DNA from 2 places in the Streptococcus sp. 20925_1_22 genome. Region 2 is predicted to be linked to the other one. Evidence: predicted binding sites of a transcription regulator. Region 2 holds the regulator's gene; the other holds the start of a gene.
What was found. The regulator HrcA, encoded in region 2, represses chaperone genes, less so after heat shock. The targets are predictions, from matches to a motif close to TTAGCACTCNNNNNNNNNGAGTGCTAA.
Positions count from the first base shown of each region.

Region 1 (9,501 bases), on a different contig from region 2:
ACAAGGCAACCATTATTGAAATCCTGCTCATGCTGGTCATCTTTTCCGTCCTGCATTCGTCCTACAATGGCTTGATTCTTTTGGTGTTTGCGGATATTTTCTATGGCTCTAAGGAGTTCAATTCTTCCAAGGACAAGAAGTACTGGTTTTCTTTCATTATTTTGAGCTTTGGCATGCTGCTCTTGTCCAACTATGACCTCATGTCGCTCTTTATCAAGCTACCTTCGCTGGATACTTATATTCGTTTTTACCCAGAGTCCGTTCGGCTGTTGCTGCTTTTTGGTAAGAACTTCCTCTATTCCCTCAATATCGTCGTCTTTATGATTTCCTTGCTCTTCTATATCTTATCGGCTATTACGGAGCGTCATCGGATTGAGGAAGAGCTGCGCATGGCTTCTCAGGCCAATCGCGAGTTGAATTCTTATCTGGCCTTGTCCGAAAAAATAGCAGAAGACCGAGAGCGGAAGCGGATTGCCAGAGAGATTCACGATACATTGGGCCATGCCCTAACGGGAATTTCAGCGGGTATTGATGCGGTCAAGGTCTTGGTTGATATTGATACCAATCGGGCTAAGGAGCAGCTCAATAATGTCTCTGTCGTCGTTCGAGATGGTATCCGTGATGTCCGTGGCTCGCTCAATAAGATGCGACCGGGAGCTCTGGAAAATAATACTTTGAAGGAAGCTCTGATTAAGATTATCCGTGAGTATGAAGCCATCTCCAATTTGGAGATTCATCTCCGCTACGAATGGGATAATATTGACTTGGATATTGCCAAGGAAGACATTGTCTTCCGGGTGATTCAGGAGTCTATTACCAACTCTGTCCGCCACGGTCATGCCAAGACTATCTGGATTGAGCTGTTGGAGGAAGAAGAAGCTTATGTAATGACCATTCAGGATGATGGTGTTGGCTTTGATGAACTCCACTATGGCTATGGCCTCAAGCAGATGCAGGAGCGCCTAATGATTATTGGCGGAAGCGTCCGCTTTGAAAATCGGGACGGTTTCTACACGCATATCGAAATCCCAAAAATAGGAGGAAGACATGATTAAGGTTTTAATAGCAGACGATCAGGCCTTGATTCGCGAGTCTCTGCAAATCATCCTGTCAGCACACGCAGATATTGAGGTGGTCGGGACAGTCGGAGACGGTAAGGAAGTGCTGGAAAAGCTTCATCGGGTACGCCCAGATGTGATTTTAATGGATATTCGCATGCCAGTCATGGACGGTGTTCTCTGTACCAAGGCTGTCAAAGAGCAGTATCCGGATGTTAAGATTATCATTCTGACGACCTTTGATGACGATGAATTTATCTTCTCCGCTCTCAAATACGGTGCGTCTGGTTATATTCTCAAAGGGGTTTCGACAGAAGAGCTTCATGAAGCTATTCAGACAGTCTATCGAGGCGGAGCTATGATCAATCCCAATATTGCCACCAAGGTCTTCAAAATCTTTTCTCAGATGGCCCAGTCCAACTTTGCTATCACGGTGACGGAGGAAAATATAGAGGACATGAGCCGGACGGAGTGGAAGATTATCCAGCAGATTGGCTTTGGGATTTCGAATAAAGAAATTGCTGCCAAACTCTTTCTGTCAGAAGGGACAGTCAGAAATTACCTGTCAGGCATCCTAGCCAAGCTCAACTTGCGCGACCGAACCCAGCTGGCTATCTGGGCTGTGCAGACCGGAGTCACTCAGAGAGATTTTAGTAAGGAAAGCGACAAATGAAGTGGAGACTGAGACATTTAGCCCTGCTGGTTGTCCTGATCATATCTGTTGCTCTGGCTTTTGTCTTTTGGGCTTCAGCTCAGGAAAAGGTCCTGCGTATCGGTGTCTATGCTGGCTCTAGCTGGGATGTGCCTAACAGCCGCGAAAACAAGGTCTTGGACAGTTTGATTAAAAAATTTGAAAAGACGCATCCTCATGTCAAGGTCGTCTATGAAAGCGGTATTCCCAAGGATGATTACGCTGACTGGCTGGCAGAGCAAGTCTTGAAAGGTGAGCAGCCGGATCTCTTTATGGTACCGGAAAACGACTTTAGCATGTTGGCTTCGACTGGTGCGCTCAAATCCTTGGATACCCTCTTAACGGATGATGAGCGAAAGGCTTTTTATCCGGTGGCTTATGAAGCTGGGCAATATCAGGGAGTCAGCTATGCACTTCCAGTTGAGAGCAATCCTATCATGATGTGTGTCAATAAAGACCTGCTTGAAAAAGAAGGGATTAGCATTCCTGAGTCAGGTTGGACCCTGACGGATTTCTATGAGATTTGCAAGAAAGTAACCAAGGATACCAATGGCGATGGTGTGGTGGATCAGTACGGTATTACAGATTACACTTGGCAGCAAGCTCTGGTAGCTTACGGCGGCCATCTTACCGATAAATCTGGTATCAATGTAGACAGCGCAGAGATGCACCAAGCCTTGGCCTTTATGAGCAAGCTAAACATGCTCAGCCAGCATTATAAGGTGACTTCTAATGACTTTGATGAGGGGCGGGTGGCCTTCTATCCTATGAGTCTGGCTCAGTATCGGACCTACAAGCCCTATCCATACCATGTTGCCAAGTATTCTAGCTTTTCTTGGACCTGTATCCCGATGCCAACAGCCAATAGCCAGGTGATGGGAACACAGGTCAAGACCTCGCTCTTTGCCATGTCTTCCAATACCAAGCAAGAGAAGCTGGCTTGGGAATTTATGCTCTTGCTGTCACAGGATAAAGAAAGCCAGCAGGCCTTGTTTGAAAAATCGCAGGGGACCTCAGTCTTACCATCTGTGGTGAAAAGTCAACAGGCTAGAGAAATCTTACAGGCAGATGATTTTGGCTTGGATTCCTTGACTTCAGAGAGGCTAGACCACATGATGAATCGCTCCATCATTGACATCAGTCTTGAAGTAGATCGTCATACCATGGATCGTATGGACTATCTGATTCAAAATGCTATGCAGAATCAAGAGATTGACAGTGCCTTGCCGAGCATTCAAAGAGAAATAGAAAGCGGAAAATAATCTGCTTTCTTTTTTATTGCCAATTAAATCAGAAAAAGTACAGTTGCCTAGACCAATATGACAAATGTCATATTTTTCCTAACAAATGTCATCTGGGCAAAGTGACATTTGACAATATGAAACCGGTTCCATATCCTGTACAATAAAATCATCAATAAATCCTTCGTCATCTAAAGCCTGACTGGGCTAAGAAGTCGAAGGATAAAGGAGGCAGGAAAGATGAAATACCTTGTACTGGTCAGCCATGGGGGACTGGCAGCAGGCGTGCAGAGTTCCTTGAAGATGTTTGCCGGAGACAAGACGGACCAGGTGATTGCGGTCGGTCTTCAGGAGGGCAAGTCAGTTGATGATTTTGCAGTTGATTTTACTCAGGCCTTGGCTGGCTTAAGCGCTGATGACAGTGTCTTAGTTCTGGCTGATATTGTAGGAGGCAGTCCTCTGACGACAGCAGCTAGCGTCTTAGCTGACATGGGTAAGCTCGACTCAGCAGTTATCTTGGGAGGTTTGAACCTGACCATGGGACTGACTGGCTTGGTTATGAAAGACATCTTGGACGGAAAAGAGCTGGCTCAGGCTATCCTTTCCGAGGCTACAGCTGCTTTGCAGGAATTTGAAGTCGTAAGTGATGCAGCTGACGAAGATGAAGACGATATTTAGTGCTTCCGCATACATTATAAAAGATAAAAGGAGATTTTAAAGATGACAGTATCATTTGTACGGATTGACGACCGCATGATCCACGGTCAAACAGTCACTCGCTGGGCTAAGGAATACCCTTGTGATGGCTTGATTGCAGTTAATAATGCAGCAGCAGGAAACAAGGTTTTGATTCAGGCCTACAAGGGAGCTTCTGATAAGAAGACTTTTGTTTGGACCAAGGAAGCCTTCAAGGAAAAATCAGGCAAGGTCACAGATTCAGACAGTCGCTATTTCCTCATTACAAAAAATCCTGTGGACATGAAGGAAATCCTAGTGGACCAAGGTTTTGTACCCGGGGATGTTAAGGAAATCATCGTCGGTCCTGCTAATGACCGTCCGGGAGCTGTTAAGCTGGGCAATAACCAGTCCATCACCCAGGAAGAGGCAGAAGCGATTGAGGCGATTGAAAAAGCTGGCTACAAAGTCAAATTCCAGCTCTTGCCAGATGTTTCCATCGGTTACTGGAGCGATTTCAAGTCTAAATTTGGTTTTTAATTATAATAATGAAAAGGAGAGTCTATTATGACAATTTCTTGGCTACAAGCCGCTTTACTGGGATTATTTGCATGTCTGTCATCTATGCCTGGTTTGGGTGGTACATCTATTGGTAACTATACATTAGGACGTCCCTTAGTTGGAGGTTTAATATCTGGTCTTATCTTAGGTGATATTAAGCTTGGTATTGTTTGTGGAGTTGCTATGCAATTGGTTTACATCGCTTTGGTCACTCCTGGTGGTACTGTCTCTGCTGATGTGCGAGCTGTTTCTTACATCGGGATTCCACTTGCTATGGTTGCCATTAAGACACAAGGTTTAACTTTAGATTCTGCTGATGCAGCAAACCTTGCAAAATCAATGGGAACTCTAGTAGGAACAGTTGGTACAGTACTCTTCTATGGTACAGCAACTATGAATCTGCTTTGGCAGCATATTGGTTGGAAAGCAGTAGAAAAAAAGGATTTTAAAAAGCTATATGTAGTCGATTGGGGTTTCCCTTGGATTTCACACTTGGTTTTTTCATTCCTGCCTACACTTATCATGTGTAAACTAGGTGCTGAGGCTGTAACAACTTTGAAATCAGCCCTACCGTTGGATGGAATTCCTATGAAAACTCTCTTTACAGTTGGCTCACTTCTTCCGTGTGTCGGAATCGCTATCCTTTTAAAACAAATTGTTGAAAAAGCTGTTGATTTCATTCCTTTCTTTGTCGGTTTTACATTGGCAGCTTCTCTGGGTCTGAATCTTGTTTCTTGTGCTGTTGTTTCTCTGATTTTCGCCGTTCTGTTTTATGAAATTCAAATGGCTAAAAATATAAGAGCGCAAGCTACTGCAGGACCAAATGCAGATTTTATTGAAGACGATGATGAGGAGGATATTTAAGATGGTAAAATTAACAAGAAAAACTTTAGGCAAATCTTTCCATCATTGGTACTATGGGAATCTAACCTGTTTTTCACAAGAACACATGCAGACCTTTGGTTATTTAGCTTCTATGTTGCCAGTGGTGGAGGAGCTTTATAAGGATAAAGAAGAGCAGGCAAAGGCTATGCAAACTTATACTGCTTTCTTTAATACAGAACCTCAGCTGGGAGCTTTGATTGTTGGGATTACAGCTGGTCTTGAAGAAGCACGTGCCAATGGTGCTGATGGAGTTGATGATGAAACTATAAATGGACTGCGGGCTGGTCTTATGGGACCGGTTGCAGGTATTGGGGATTCCCTTATTGTTGGTACCTTGATTCCGATTATTCTAGGGATTGCCCTAGGACTCTCTAATGGCGGTTCACCTCTTGGTGCAATCTTCTACATTGTAGTATGGAATTTACTTGCCTATGCAGGTATGAAATTCGCCTATTTCAAAGGTTATGAATTAGGTGATAAGGCAGTTGAATTTTTGGTAGGTCCTCAAGGACAGGCTATCCGTAAATCAGTATCTATCGTTGGTGGTATGGTTATCGGAGCAGTTGCTGCTACTTGGGTTCCAGTAAAAACGGCCTTCCAATTGAAAGATTCATCTGGTAAAGCATTTTTGGTCATGCAAGATCAGTTAGATGGTGTCTACCCTGGTCTCTTGACAGCACTCTTTATCGTTTTCTGTTGGTGGCTGATGGCGAAGAAAAACTTTTCTCCAATCAAAGTTATGCTCATTCTCGTTGTAGTTGCTTTTGTTGGTGTATTAGTTGGTTTCTTCAACCCAGGATTGAAATATTAAAAGGAGAAGATCATGACAGAACAAGAATTGATTCAAGGCTATGAAACAGAAATTCACTACCAGAAGCATATGATTGAAAATCTAGGACGCTGGTTCAGTCTCTTCTTTGCCATTGCCAGCATCGGTCTTGTTCTGATTTATCTCTTTCATGAGACCAATCTCCTAGCACTGATTGCAGGAATCGTCCTAGCTCTACTGGGTATCTTAGCCATGCTCGTATTTGGATATGGTATCTATAGAGGACACCTAAATCTGCAAAAAGTGATTGATGATTTTGAAGCAAAACTAAAACTTGCAAGATAGACATTCCCCCTAAAGACAAGTCTGAGAGAATTTTAGCTCGGACTTGTTTTTTATTTCTTTGACTTTGGGAGCAAGTAAATCAAAAAAATAAAATTTTTCTTTCATCTAGCCGGTTTTTTTCTTGACTATTTCTGACCAAGTGATAAAATAATAACTATAGATTAGCACTCTATAGTTTAGAGTGCTAAAAATTCAATCTTTGGAGGAAAACTATGTTAAAACCATTAGGAGACCGTGTGGTCTTGAAAGTAGAAGAAAAAGAGCAGAAAGTTGGCGGATTTGTCATTGCAGGCAACGGCCAAGCAGCGACTAAGACAGCAGAAGTTGTCGCAGTCGGTCAAGGCATTCGTACTTTGAACGGTGAGCTGGTAGCCCTGAGCGTTAAGGAAGGGGACAAGGTTCTCGTAGAAAGCCATGCAGGCGTGGAAGTTAAGGACGGAGATGAAGCTTATCTCTTAGTCAGTGAAGCCAATATTCTAGCAGTTGTCGAGTAAGATTAGAAGAGAGGAATAATAAAATGGCAAAAGATATTAAATTTTCAGCAGATGCAAGAAGCAGTATGGTTCGTGGGGTTGACATCTTGGCAAATACTGTCAAGGTGACTTTGGGTCCTAAAGGCCGCAATGTCGTTTTGGAAAAATCCTTTGGCTCACCGCTTATCACCAATGATGGTGTAACCATTGCCAAGGAAATCGAACTGGAAGACCATTTTGAAAACATGGGCGCTAAGCTGGTTTCAGAAGTTGCTTCAAAGACCAACGATATCGCTGGTGACGGAACAACAACAGCAACTGTTTTGACACAGGCTATCGTCCGCGAGGGGATTAAAAATGTTACAGCTGGTGCTAATCCAATCGGTATCCGCCGTGGGATTGAAGCAGCTGTTGCGACAGCTGTTGAAGCCCTCAAATCTAACTCAGTACCAGTTTCTAACAAGGAAGCTATTGCTCAAGTTGCTGCCGTTTCTTCTCGCAGCGAGAAAGTCGGCGAGTACATCTCTGAAGCTATGGAAAAAGTTGGAAATGACGGCGTTATTACCATTGAAGAGTCCAAAGGGATGGAAACTGAGTTGGATGTGGTTGAGGGGATGCAATTTGACCGTGGCTACTTGTCTCAGTATATGGTAACTGACAATGAAAAAATGGTAGCCGAACTGGACAATCCTTACATCCTGATTACTGACAAGAAAATTTCTAACATTCAGGAAATCCTGCCATTACTGGAAAACATTTTGAAAACCAACCGTCCGCTCTTGATTGTCGCAGATGATGTGGACGGTGAAGCTCTGCCAACATTGGTTCTTAATAAGATTCGCGGAACCTTTAATGTCGTAGCTGTCAAGGCACCAGGCTTTGGTGATCGTCGTAAGGCTATGTTGGAAGACATCGCTATCTTGACAGGCGGTACAGTGATTACAGATGATCTTGGCTTAGAGCTCAAGGATGCTACGATTGAAGCGCTTGGACAAGCTTCTAAAGTCACTGTTGATAAGGACAGCACTGTGATTGTGGAAGGCTCCGGCAATCCAGAAGCCATTGCTAACCGTGTGGCAGTCATTAAGTCACAGATTGAAAGCAGCACTTCTGAGTTTGACCGTGAAAAACTGCAAGAGCGTCTGGCTAAATTGTCCGGTGGTGTAGCTGTGATTAAGGTTGGAGCTGCAACTGAAACAGAACTAAAAGAAATGAAACTCCGCATCGAAGATGCCCTTAACGCAACCCGTGCAGCGGTAGAAGAAGGAATCGTCTCCGGTGGTGGTACGGCCTATATCAACGTACTGGACGCTGTCGCAGATCTTGAGTTGGCAGGGGATGAAGGGACTGGTCGCAACATCGTTCTCCGCGCCTTGGAAGAGCCTGTCCGTCAAATCGCTCTGAATGCAGGCTTTGAAGGATCAATCGTCATTGACCGTCTGAAAAACTCTGAAGCTGGTACAGGCTTCAATGCCGCGACTGGAGAATGGGTTAACATGATTGAGGCTGGAATCATTGACCCAGTTAAGGTGACCCGTTCAGCCTTGCAAAATGCCGCTTCTGTTGCCAGTCTTATCTTGACAACCGAAGCAGTGGTGGCTAATCAACCAGAACCAGCTAGCCCAGCTCCAGCTATGGATCCAGGCATGATGGGCGGAATGATGTAGAAAAATAACGGGATTATATACTCGTATAAATTAGATATAATCTTTGTCTTATATTTATCAATTAGAAAACTGAGCATATTTGTTCAGTTTTTTTATTGTGACTAGTTATGTAGCAAGCATTAATAATTATGCTTATCTTTAAAAACAAATTTATATATATGAATATTTATGGTCATATAATTCATATTTGTTCATTTATTATGCAGCCAAATATTACATTTTTGTTTCAAGAAAATACAAGGAGATAACGGAGGAAACTGTTTTCAATTCTTATATGACAAGGTTTTTGGAGAAATAAACTGGTTTACAACCTGTGTACCAGACCGGAACCGGTTAAGGTAATTAGTTGACTTATGGTCAATCGTATGCTAGTCTAATATATGTAGTAAATTGGAAATGTAAAGAAATCTTAATGTTTTTTACATGTTCAGTAAAAAGGAAAAAAGGAAAAATGGAGGGATTATTTATGAAAAAAATATCTCATACTATTGCGCGCTTTTTCTCAGTAGCCTTTGTGCTCCTCTTTAGCCTGTTTTCTAGCAGTCAATCTGCCAGAGCTAACACGGTAGATGATGTTATCACATCAATCAATGTCTACAATCAGAAAGGTGAAGAACTGACTGACGGCCTTTCCCCTTGGGAAAAATTTCAAATTGACGCAAACTTTGCCTTCAATTACGGCAAGGTTCAGCCGGGAGATACTACTACCATTGGACTTCCTGTTGAGTTTGCCTTGGAGGGAGCTGATTTTGAAGTCAAAGATGATGACGGCAATCTCGTAGCGACAGCTGTGGTTGATGCAAGCTCTAAGCAGCTTACACTGACTTATACAGACTATGTCCTGACTCGCTCTCATATTGAAGGGAAAGTTCATCTTTTAGCTCGTGTTGACCATAATGTGGTTCGAGATAAAGGCTCAATCCCTCTGAAACTTATCGTTGGCAAGAAGATCATTGAGTATGGAAAAATTGACTACAAAGGTCTTCCTGGCCAAGCAACTCCTTATACTTTCATAAAATACGGCTGGAATAATGCGGATAATATCAAGAGTATTACTTACAGCCTGAATATCAACCAACAAAATCAAGAACTGGATAATGTTGTTATTTCAGATACTCTGGGCTTTAATACCGGAG
Region 1 covers NZ_JAPVYE010000004.1:44,808-54,308, forward strand. The annotation lists gene O3621_RS06260 (sensor histidine kinase) at 1-1,055, shown strand, start outside; gene O3621_RS06265 (response regulator transcription factor) at 1,048-1,731, shown strand; gene O3621_RS06270 (ABC transporter substrate-binding protein) at 1,728-3,011, shown strand; gene O3621_RS06275 (PTS sugar transporter subunit IIA) at 3,231-3,668, shown strand; gene O3621_RS06280 (PTS sugar transporter subunit IIB) at 3,711-4,205, shown strand; gene O3621_RS06285 (PTS sugar transporter subunit IIC) at 4,233-5,090, shown strand; gene O3621_RS06290 (PTS system mannose/fructose/sorbose family transporter subunit IID) at 5,092-5,922, shown strand; gene O3621_RS06295 (DUF202 domain-containing protein) at 5,935-6,225, shown strand; gene groES (co-chaperone GroES) at 6,438-6,719, shown strand; gene groL (chaperonin GroEL) at 6,743-8,365, shown strand; gene O3621_RS06310 (Cna B-type domain-containing protein) at 8,832-9,501, shown strand, end outside.
Region 1: groES (co-chaperone GroES) is a predicted target of HrcA. The motif match lies at 6,387-6,413, and genes of this name have one in related genera.

Region 2 (9,501 bases):
TCCAACACCGGCAGTCGGAGACTCAGTGGCCCGTGTCTTGGAAGAAATGGGCTTGGAAACAGTTGGCACTCATGGCACGACAGCGGCGCTTGCCCTGCTAAATGACCAAGTCAAAAAAGGCGGTGTCATGGCCTGCAATCAGGTTGGTGGTCTGTCTGGTGCTTTCATTCCTGTGTCAGAAGATGAGGGCATGATTGCAGCTGTGCAGAATGGCTCGCTCAATCTAGAAAAGCTAGAAGCTATGACAGCTATCTGCTCGGTAGGTTTGGATATGATTGCCATTCCAGAGGTGACACCGGCTGAAACCATCGCGGCCATGATTGCGGATGAGGCAGCGATTGGCGTTATCAATCAGAAGACGACAGCTGTGCGGATTATTCCAAAGGGCAAGGAAGGCGATATGATTGAATTTGGTGGGCTCTTGGGAACAGCTCCGGTCATGAAGGTCAATCAGGCTTCGTCAGCTGCCTTTATCGCCCGGGGCGGTCAAATTCCAGCGCCTATTCACAGCTTTAAAAATTAAAAAGCTAGATTTGAAACAGCTTTTAAGAAAGCATCATAAAGGACAGCTATTCAGTTTCCGAGTAGGAGTTTGCGGGATTGAATCTAGCTGGATGCTTGAGATGTAGGGGATTATAAGGAGATTGTTTAGGTTATGAATAAAAGAGAGCTAGCTGAGCTGGCCCTTGATTTAGGTTTGGATTTTGATAAGGAGAGCGGCATTATATATGGCCGTAGAAGGGATTATGCTTTTTATCTAGAGACCATAACAGATGGCGACGAATTTGCGATTTTTTTCTCGGTCAGATGTGAGCAGGGCTATATCGGTCGAGATGCCTTGGAAGCTCTGATCAACGATTCCGAGGTCTTGATTGATTTTGAGAGAGCTGGCTACTGTCTGGCCTGTCAGATTTTGGCTAATCAAGACCGAGATTTGCTGCCGGACATTTTGGAGGAGGCTATTGAAGACTGCACCCGCTACTTTGAGGAGCAAGGGCTGGTTAGCGCCTGTGAGAAAACCGGTGAAACCGGAGATGTAGACTTGTATCAGTTCAAAGGAGACTGGCTCTTTCTCACGCCATCTAGCTATGAGCGAATGATTTCCATCTCACAGGATAAGGTGACAAAGCGCTCCCTTCCTCATCAAAGTCCGCAGAAAATACATTATTTTCTGGGGATTTTCGGAGCATTTTTGACTAGCTTGGTTGGTGCATGCCTCGTCTTCTTCCTGACAGGTGCCTCCTTGGCTATGGGCTTCATATCAGGTTTTACACTGCTATTTAGCATTGCTTGCTATGAAAAGTTTGTCAAAGGAATTTCTGTTTTAGGAATTGTGGTAAGTTTCTTTTTTACTTTAACGATGAGCTTTTTAGCTGTTCAAATCGGTTATGCCAATTCTTTTTACCAAGGGGAAGGCAATATTTTGCAAGCCGTTATCGCTATTAATAAAGCCGCTTTATCCGGTCAGTTTGGTCTTAATTATTGGCTCCATTATCCGTTCATTGTTCTTGGATGTGTCAGTTCTGTAAAAGTTCATGTTAAGTCTCTATAGTTGATTAGATGCTGACTTCACAGTGAGTAGCTGTCTATCATAGTGGGAAACCGAGTTCTCCCTCTTCTTTATCTAAAGAATACGAAGGCCTATACTATAATAAACAAAGGAAAAATAAAAGAGGTAAACTATGTCAAAAACAAGACTCTATGTTATCCGTCATGGCAAGACCATGTTCAATACTATCGGCCGGGCACAGGGCTGGTCTGATACGCCGCTGACTGCCGAAGGCGAGCGCGGTATTCGTGAGCTGGGTATCGGATTGCGAGAGTCTGGCTTGCCTTTTATCAAGGCTTTTTCCAGTGATAGCGGCAGGACCATTCAGACCATGGGGATTATCCTAGAGGAGCTGGGTCTGACTGGCCAGATTCCCTATCGCTATGACAAGCGTATCCGGGAGTGGTGTTTCGGAAGTTTTGATGGTGCCTATGGGGGTGAGCTCTTTCATGGCGTTATCCCACGAGTTCTTAAGACGGATAATTACAAGGAACTCAGTTGGCCGGATTTGGCGAATGGCCTGGTAGAAGTGGATTCAGCTGGCTGGGCTGAACCTTGGGACAAGCTTAGCGGTCGGATTTTAGAAGGCTTTGAAGCCATTGCTAGAGAGGTGGAGTCCTCTGGCGGCGGCAATGCTCTGGTCGTCAGCCACAGCATGACCATTGGTACCTTGGCTTATCTGGTTGATGAGAATATCACGAAAAATCCTAATGTTGATAATGGCAGTGTCACAGTGCTGGAATATGAAGATGGTCACTTTACTATCCAAACCTTGGGTGATGTGTCTTACCGTCAGGTTGGCGCAGCCATATTGGACCGAGAAAATCAAGAATGAGCGGGAGTTTTGAGACTCCTGCTTTTTGCTTTGAAAGCCAGATGGCGCCAATTTCTTCATAAAATGGTATAATATGAAAAGAATAACGGAGGAAATGAAATGGCAAAAACAAGATTATACTTGGTTCGTCATGGCAAAACCATGTTTAATACTATCGGCCGGGCTCAAGGCTGGTCTGATACCCCATTGACTGAAGTTGGGGAACGTGGCATTCATGAGTTGGGCATTGGCCTGAGAGAAGCTGGGCTTGATTTCAAATTGGCCCGTTCCAGCGACAGCGGCCGAACTATTCAGACCATGGGCATTATTCTAGAGGAACTGGGCCTGACAGGACAGATTCCTTATACCTTTGACAAACGGATTCGCGAATGGTGCTTTGGCAGTTTTGATGGTGGTTATGATGGAGAGCTCTTTATGGGTGTGATGCCCCGGGTTTTCAATATTGAGCATGTTCATCAGCTTAGCTATGCTGAGTTGGCAGAAGGTCTTGTAGAAGTCGATACAGCTGGCTGGGCGGAAAACTGGGAAAAGCTCAGCGGCCGAATCTGGGAAGGCTTTTCAGCCATAGCTGAGGAGCTGGAAGCTGCTGGTGGTGGCAATGCTCTGGTCGTCAGCCACGGCATGACCATCGGAACCTTTGTCTATCTAATCAATCGAACTCGGCCTCATGGTTTGGACAATGGTAGTGTGACGGTTGTAGACTATGAAGACGGTAAATTCACAGTAGCTTGCGTCGGAGACATGTCTTATCGAGAGGCCGGTGCCAAAGTAATGGAGGAAGAAGTTGAAGCGCGCTAAACATCGCAAAGAAAAGAGAAAATCGAAGTCTAAGAAGATTGGGTTGACACTTTTGTTGTTAATCGTCTTGTGTCTGGCAGCTGGAGGAACGGCGATTTATTTCCGTCCGTCCTTGTTACAAGATCTGCTTGCAAAGATTCAGTTTTCGGGTTCGTCTAGTAGTTCTGCTACGAAGGGCTCTTCTAGCTCAGAGAGTTCACAGTCTGATTTGCCCAAGGTGTCTTCTACTGACTGGAATTTGATTTTGGTCAATCGTGACAACCAGCAAGAAGAAAAGACGCCTGATCTGACTCAGATTGGAGAGGTCCAGGTGGACAGCCGCATTGCTGAAAATACTCGGCAATTCCTAGCAGCAGCCCAAGCGATAGCTCCTGAAGAAACTCTAATCTCTGGCTATCGCAGCCGAGCTGAGCAGGAGGAACTCTATAATGAAAAAGTTGCTGGGGAAGTCGCCAAAGGCTTGTCAAATGAAGAAGCAGTCAGCATCGTTCTGAAGCAGGTGCAGCTTCCAGGAGCCAGCGAGCATCAAACGGGCTTGGCTATTGATATGAGCGCTCCAGAAGGTCAGGAGGATGAATTGGCAGCTAAGATTGCGGAGCTAGCTCCCCAGTATGGTTTTGTCCTTCGCTATCCGGATGGCAAGAGTGATATTACCGGAGTTGACTTTGAGAATTGGCATTACCGCTATGTCGGTGTGGAGAATGCCCAGTATATGCAGAAGCACAATCTGGTTCTGGAAGAATATATCGCCCTACTCAAGGAAGCGGGCAAATAAACAAGTAAGTCAGGTGTTCCTGGCTTTTTTTATGCTGATTTATCATGATGCAGCTCTCTAATCCTTTTAGCTTCAGATTAAATCAACTACAAGTATTGAAAGATAAAAACGAACCACTTTCTGTAAAAAATATTTATAAATCCTTGACAACTATATCGGACTGCGATATAATTTTTGTATATCAAGGTTCGATATATCGAGGTGAAAGGGGGATGAAAAGATGAGTGGATTGACAGAAAAGCTTAGGAGAGTCTATGTGCCAATGACAGAGACAGGTTTTTATATCCTCTTCTGTCTTCAGAAAGAAAGGCATGGCTACAGTATTACTCAAAAAGTCAAGCAATTGACAGAAGGACAGCTATCTATCAGCCCGGGAACCATGTACGGGACCTTGGCAAAGATGGAAAAAGATGGTCTGATTGCCTTTGTTCGTGAGGAAGAAAAGAGAAAACTCTATTCTATCACGGAGCTTGGGAAGCAGATTTTAGAGTTGGAAATCCAGCGGATTGAGCGCCTTTACCGCAATAGTAAGGAGGAAGTTTGATGGAAAAGAAAATTGTCTATAAAATCTTTACCATTGCAGACTATGACAGAGAAGCAGCTTATTTTAAAAAAATGCATAGCCAAGGCTGGAAATTGAAAAAAGTAAGTTATTCTCCCTTTCTTGTTGCGGTTCGCTATACTTTTGAAGCCTGTCCGCCTCAGGAAGTGGCCTATCAATTAGATTTTCGCCCCATGAAGAAGGCGGAGCAAGAATCCTATTATCAACTGTTTGAGGATTGTGGCTGGGAGCATATTACAAACTTTAATCAGTTCTCTTATTTCCGCAAGCCGGTTTCTCAGCTTGATGCGGAGAGCGATCTTGAAATCTATAATGATGCTTGGTCTAAGCTAGAAATGGTCAAGCGTTTGCTTATATGGCGTTTTTTGCCAGCCATCATGGTTTTGTGTGTCACTACCTATCTCATCCTAGATATTTCCCAGAAAAGTTTGAAAGCAAGTCTATTATTCAAGTCAATTTTAGTAATAGACTGTGTTATATTGCTCATTCTGTTCTGTCAACTGGTCCATATTGCCTTGCGTTTTTGGAAAATGAGGCAGGAACTGAAAGATTGATTGCAGTTTTGTTAAATACTGTTGTGAAAGCGAGGAAAACAATGAAAAAGACCATTATTGAAGTGCAAGGCTTGAAAAAGAAGTTCAAGGAACAAGAAGCCTTAGCAGGAATCAATTTTTCCATCCGAGAGGGAGAGATTTTTGGCTTTCTAGGGCCTTCTGGATCTGGTAAAACCACGACCATCAATATCTTGACTGGACAGTTGTCTGCAGATGCTGGGACAGCTCATGTGCTGTCTGCACCGGTTGAGGATTTGAAGGCAGAAGTGCTGGAGCAGATTGGGATTGTCAGCGATGGCAGCGGTTTTTATGAAAAGATGTCACTTTATAAAAATCTCAAGGCTTATGCTATGCTCTTTGGTGTTAATATGACAGAAGTCGATGAACTTCTCCGAAAAGTGGGGCTTTATGATAGCCGCAACAAGGTAGCGGAAAAACTATCTACCGGTATGAAGCAGCGTATGTTACTGGTTCGTGCCTTGATTAATCGACCTAAACTGCTCTTTTTGGATGAGCCAACCAGTGGTTTGGACCCGTCAACCTCTCGCACCATTCATGAACTACTGCTGGAACTAAAAGCGCAGGGGACGACTATTTTTCTGACAACTCATGATATGCAGGAAGCTACTCTTTTGTGTGATCGCTTGGCCTTGCTAAGTAAAGGAAAATTAGTTGAAGTAGGCAGTCCACATGAGATAATCCAAAAGTATAATACAGATAAGAAGGTTCGTTTAGAATATGAAGATTTGACGACGAAGACGGTGGCCTTTGAGGAACTGCAAGGAGGCTTAGATTTGTCCGATGTTATCAGTATTCATTCCTGTGAACCAACTTTGGAAGATGTTTTTATCACTTTGACAGGAGGTACCTTAAATGTCTAATAAATTAAAAGGTATGATTTGGCTGAGAGGTCAAGTTACCCTGGCTAATAAAAGTATTCTATTGCAGGTTTTCATGCCGATTTTCCTCATTTTTCTCTATAAATTTATTTTTTCTCTGAATGGAGCGGAGCAGGAAATTGGAGCTGATAAACTAGCTACTTTATTACTGAATATCTCTTTGCCTTTCTCTCTAGCCATGTCAGTTGGAACCCCCATCATCATCATCCTAGCTGAGGAAAGAGAAAAACATAATTTGCAAAGTTTGCGTTTGGCTGGTGTGACAGCTGGTCAATATATTCTCTCCGCTTTAATCTGGCCAGCGATTATTGGAATTTTTTATATCGTCATTACCCCACTTTTGGTGGGAGCTAAGCTTTCTAATCATCTGTTCAGCTATAGTTTGGTTCTCTTGTTGACCATGCTGGTCTTAATTTTTTTCTTTTTAATGGTTGGTCTGTTTTGTAAAAATCAGGTCATGGCACAATCTCTTAGTGTTCCAGCCATGCTCTTGGCGGCATTTATTCCTATGTTTTCAAATATGAGCGAGGAGTTATTTAAAGTGCTGCGTTACAGCTTTATGGGCCTTTTTAGTAGTTATATGAAAGATTGGTCTCATTTCCATTTATGGAGCGGAGAATTTTTGGCTCTGCTAGTTTGGTTGCTTCTTTTTGCAGGAATTTCTTTCTATTTGATGCGCCATTTGCAAATCCTGGAGGATTAATCTAGGTCGCCAGACTGATTTTTAGCACTCTTGTAAAAAGAGTGCTAATTTTTTGAGTTTTTGTCTTGACTTTGGTGTGGAAGAGTGTATAATAGAATCATGAGTTAGCACTCGAGGTTGTTGAGTGCTAATCGACAGCAGAATCTTGATTGGAGGTGATGCCGTGGTCACGGAGCGTCAAAATGAGATTTTGAATTTGATTATTGATATCTTTACCAAGACTCACGAGCCAGTCGGCTCCAAAGCCCTGCAGGATTCCATCAATTCCAGCAGTGCCACTATCCGAAATGATATGGCGGCTTTGGAAAAGCAGGGGCTTCTGGAAAAGGCGCATACGTCTAGCGGCCGTAAGCCTAGTGTGGCTGGTTTTCAATACTTTGTCAAGCATTCTCTGTCCTTTGATCGTCTCGCTGAGAATGAACTCTATGAGGTTATCAAAGCCTTTGACCATGAGTTTTTCAACTTGGAGGACATTCTTCAACAGGCAGCGGATCTTTTGACCAAGCTCAGTGGATTCACGGTTGTTGCACTGGATGTAGAACCCAGTCGGCAGCGCTTGACAGCTTTTGATATCGTTGTGCTCAGTCAGCATACGGCTCTGGCAGTCTTCACCCTGGATGAGTCCAATACTATCACCAGTCAGTTTATGATTCCGCGCAACTTCCTAAAAGAAGACCTGGATAGGCTTAAAGGCCTGGTAAGGGAGCGGTTCTTGGGTCAGACAGTGCTGGACATCCATTACAAGATTCGGACGGAAATTCCGCAGATTATCCAACGCTATTTCACTACGACGGACAATGTCATCCAGCTCTTTGAGCATATCTTTGGTGATATTTTCAAGGAAAATGTGATTCTGTCTGGCAAGGTTCAGCTCTTGGAATTCTCAGACCTGACGGCCTATCAGTTTTTTGATGACCCACAGAAAGTAGCCTTTGAAATTCGCGACAGTTTGGCCGAAGATCAGATGCAAAGCGTGCGCGTGGCAGACAGTAGAGAAAGCTGTTTGGCTGATTTGACACTAATTTCCAGCAAATTCCTGATTCCTTATCGAGGATTTGGAGTGTTGGCAGTTGTCGGTCCGGTTAATCTTGACTACCAACGGCTCGTCAGTCAGATGAATGTTGTCAATCGCGTGCTGACCATGAAGCTGACCGACTTCTATCGCTATCTGAGCAGCAATCACTACGAAGTCCATTAAATATAGTATAAATATTCCTAAAAAGGAGGTGCCTTGTGGCAAAGTATAAACAAGAAGAACATCCAGAAGATGTGGAAGTAAAAGAGGAACCTGTGGAAACAGCTGAACAGGCTGAATCAGCAAGCCCTGAAAAATCAGAGTTAGAATTAGCTAATGAGCGAGCAGAAGATTTTGAAAACAAATATCTCCGTGCTCATGCAGAAATGCAGAACATCCAGCGCCGAGCAAATGAAGAACGCCAGCAGCTGCAAAGATACCGCAGCCAGGATCTGGCAAAAGCTATCTTGCCTTCGATAGATAATCTGGAGCGCGCGCTTGCCGTTGAAGGTCTGACAGATGATGTCAAAAAAGGACTGGAAATGGTCCAGGAAAGCTTGATTCATGCTCTCAAAGAAGAGGGTATCGAAGAAATCCCAGCTGACGGAGCTTTTGACCATAACTATCACATGGCCATTCAAACCGTTCCAGCTGACGATGAGCACCCAGCTGACACTATAGCGCAGGTCTTCCAAAAAGGCTACAAACTTCATGACCGTATCCTGCGCCCAGCAATGGTAGTGGTGTACAATTAGAGAGGGATAGGATAGATGGAACAAATAAATTTATTAATCCAATTGGTAAAGGAATATGGATTAGTAACAGTAATAGTGCTAGTAGCAGTAGTGTTACTATGGTTAGTGATTGTTTATCCAGTTTTACGACTTTTTTGGGGTTTCTTAAAAAATCTTTTTACAACTAGAAAACGAGCTTCAAAAAACAATTGGAATTATCAAAGTCAGAAAACAGTTTTTAAGTTTGAACGAACTGAGAAAAAAAGGCTGGAATATTTTGAAGGGCTTGAACAATGGGATGAAATCATTCTAAATGGCGGCAGTGTTTATGAAATTAATCATAAAACTTATCCAAATAGAACTTTAAAACAGAAAATTTTGGAGTGGGATAAAGTGGAGATTGTTATTACATTGACCCCTAAAAAATAAGAACTTGTCCGAAACGACAATAAACTATGAAAGAAGAAAACATTCGTTCAACTTTGTTTTTAATGAGCGAAGCGAACCAAAGAGCATAAAAATAAAATTAAAGTAAAAAGAGGTAAAAATATGTCTAAAATTATCGGTATTGACTTAGGTACAACGAACTCAGCAGTTGCAGTTCTTGAAGGAACTGAAAGCAAAATCATTGCAAACCCAGAAGGAAATCGCACAACACCATCTGTAGTGTCATTCAAAAATGGTGAAATCATCGTTGGTGATGCGGCAAAACGTCAAGCAGTGACAAATCCAGATACAATCATTTCCATCAAATCAAAAATGGGAACATCTGAAAAAGTAGCTGCCAATGGCAAAGAATACACTCCGCAAGAAATCTCAGCTATGATTCTGCAATACTTGAAAGGGTATGCAGAAGAATACCTTGGTGAAAAAGTCAGCAAAGCGGTTATCACAGTACCGGCTTACTTTAACGATGCGCAACGTCAAGCGACTAAAGATGCTGGTAAAATCGCTGGTCTTGAAGTAGAACGTATCGTTAACGAACCAACTGCAGCAGCCCTTGCTTACGGTCTTGACAAACAAGATAAAGAAGAAAAGATTTTGGTCTTTGACTTGGGTGGTGGTACCTTTGACGTT
Region 2 covers NZ_JAPVYE010000002.1:326,844-336,344, forward strand. The annotation lists gene O3621_RS04110 (PFL family protein) at 1-523, shown strand, start outside; gene O3621_RS04115 (hypothetical protein) at 656-1,552, shown strand; gene O3621_RS04120 (histidine phosphatase family protein) at 1,683-2,384, shown strand; gene O3621_RS04125 (histidine phosphatase family protein) at 2,484-3,182, shown strand; gene O3621_RS04130 (D-alanyl-D-alanine carboxypeptidase family protein) at 3,169-3,957, shown strand; gene O3621_RS04135 (PadR family transcriptional regulator) at 4,178-4,501, shown strand; gene O3621_RS04140 (DUF2812 domain-containing protein) at 4,501-5,073, shown strand; gene O3621_RS04145 (ABC transporter ATP-binding protein) at 5,115-5,954, shown strand; gene O3621_RS04150 (ABC transporter permease) at 5,947-6,675, shown strand; gene hrcA (heat-inducible transcriptional repressor HrcA) at 6,839-7,873, shown strand; gene grpE (nucleotide exchange factor GrpE) at 7,909-8,445, shown strand; gene O3621_RS04165 (hypothetical protein) at 8,461-8,853, shown strand; gene dnaK (molecular chaperone DnaK) at 8,974-9,501, shown strand, end outside.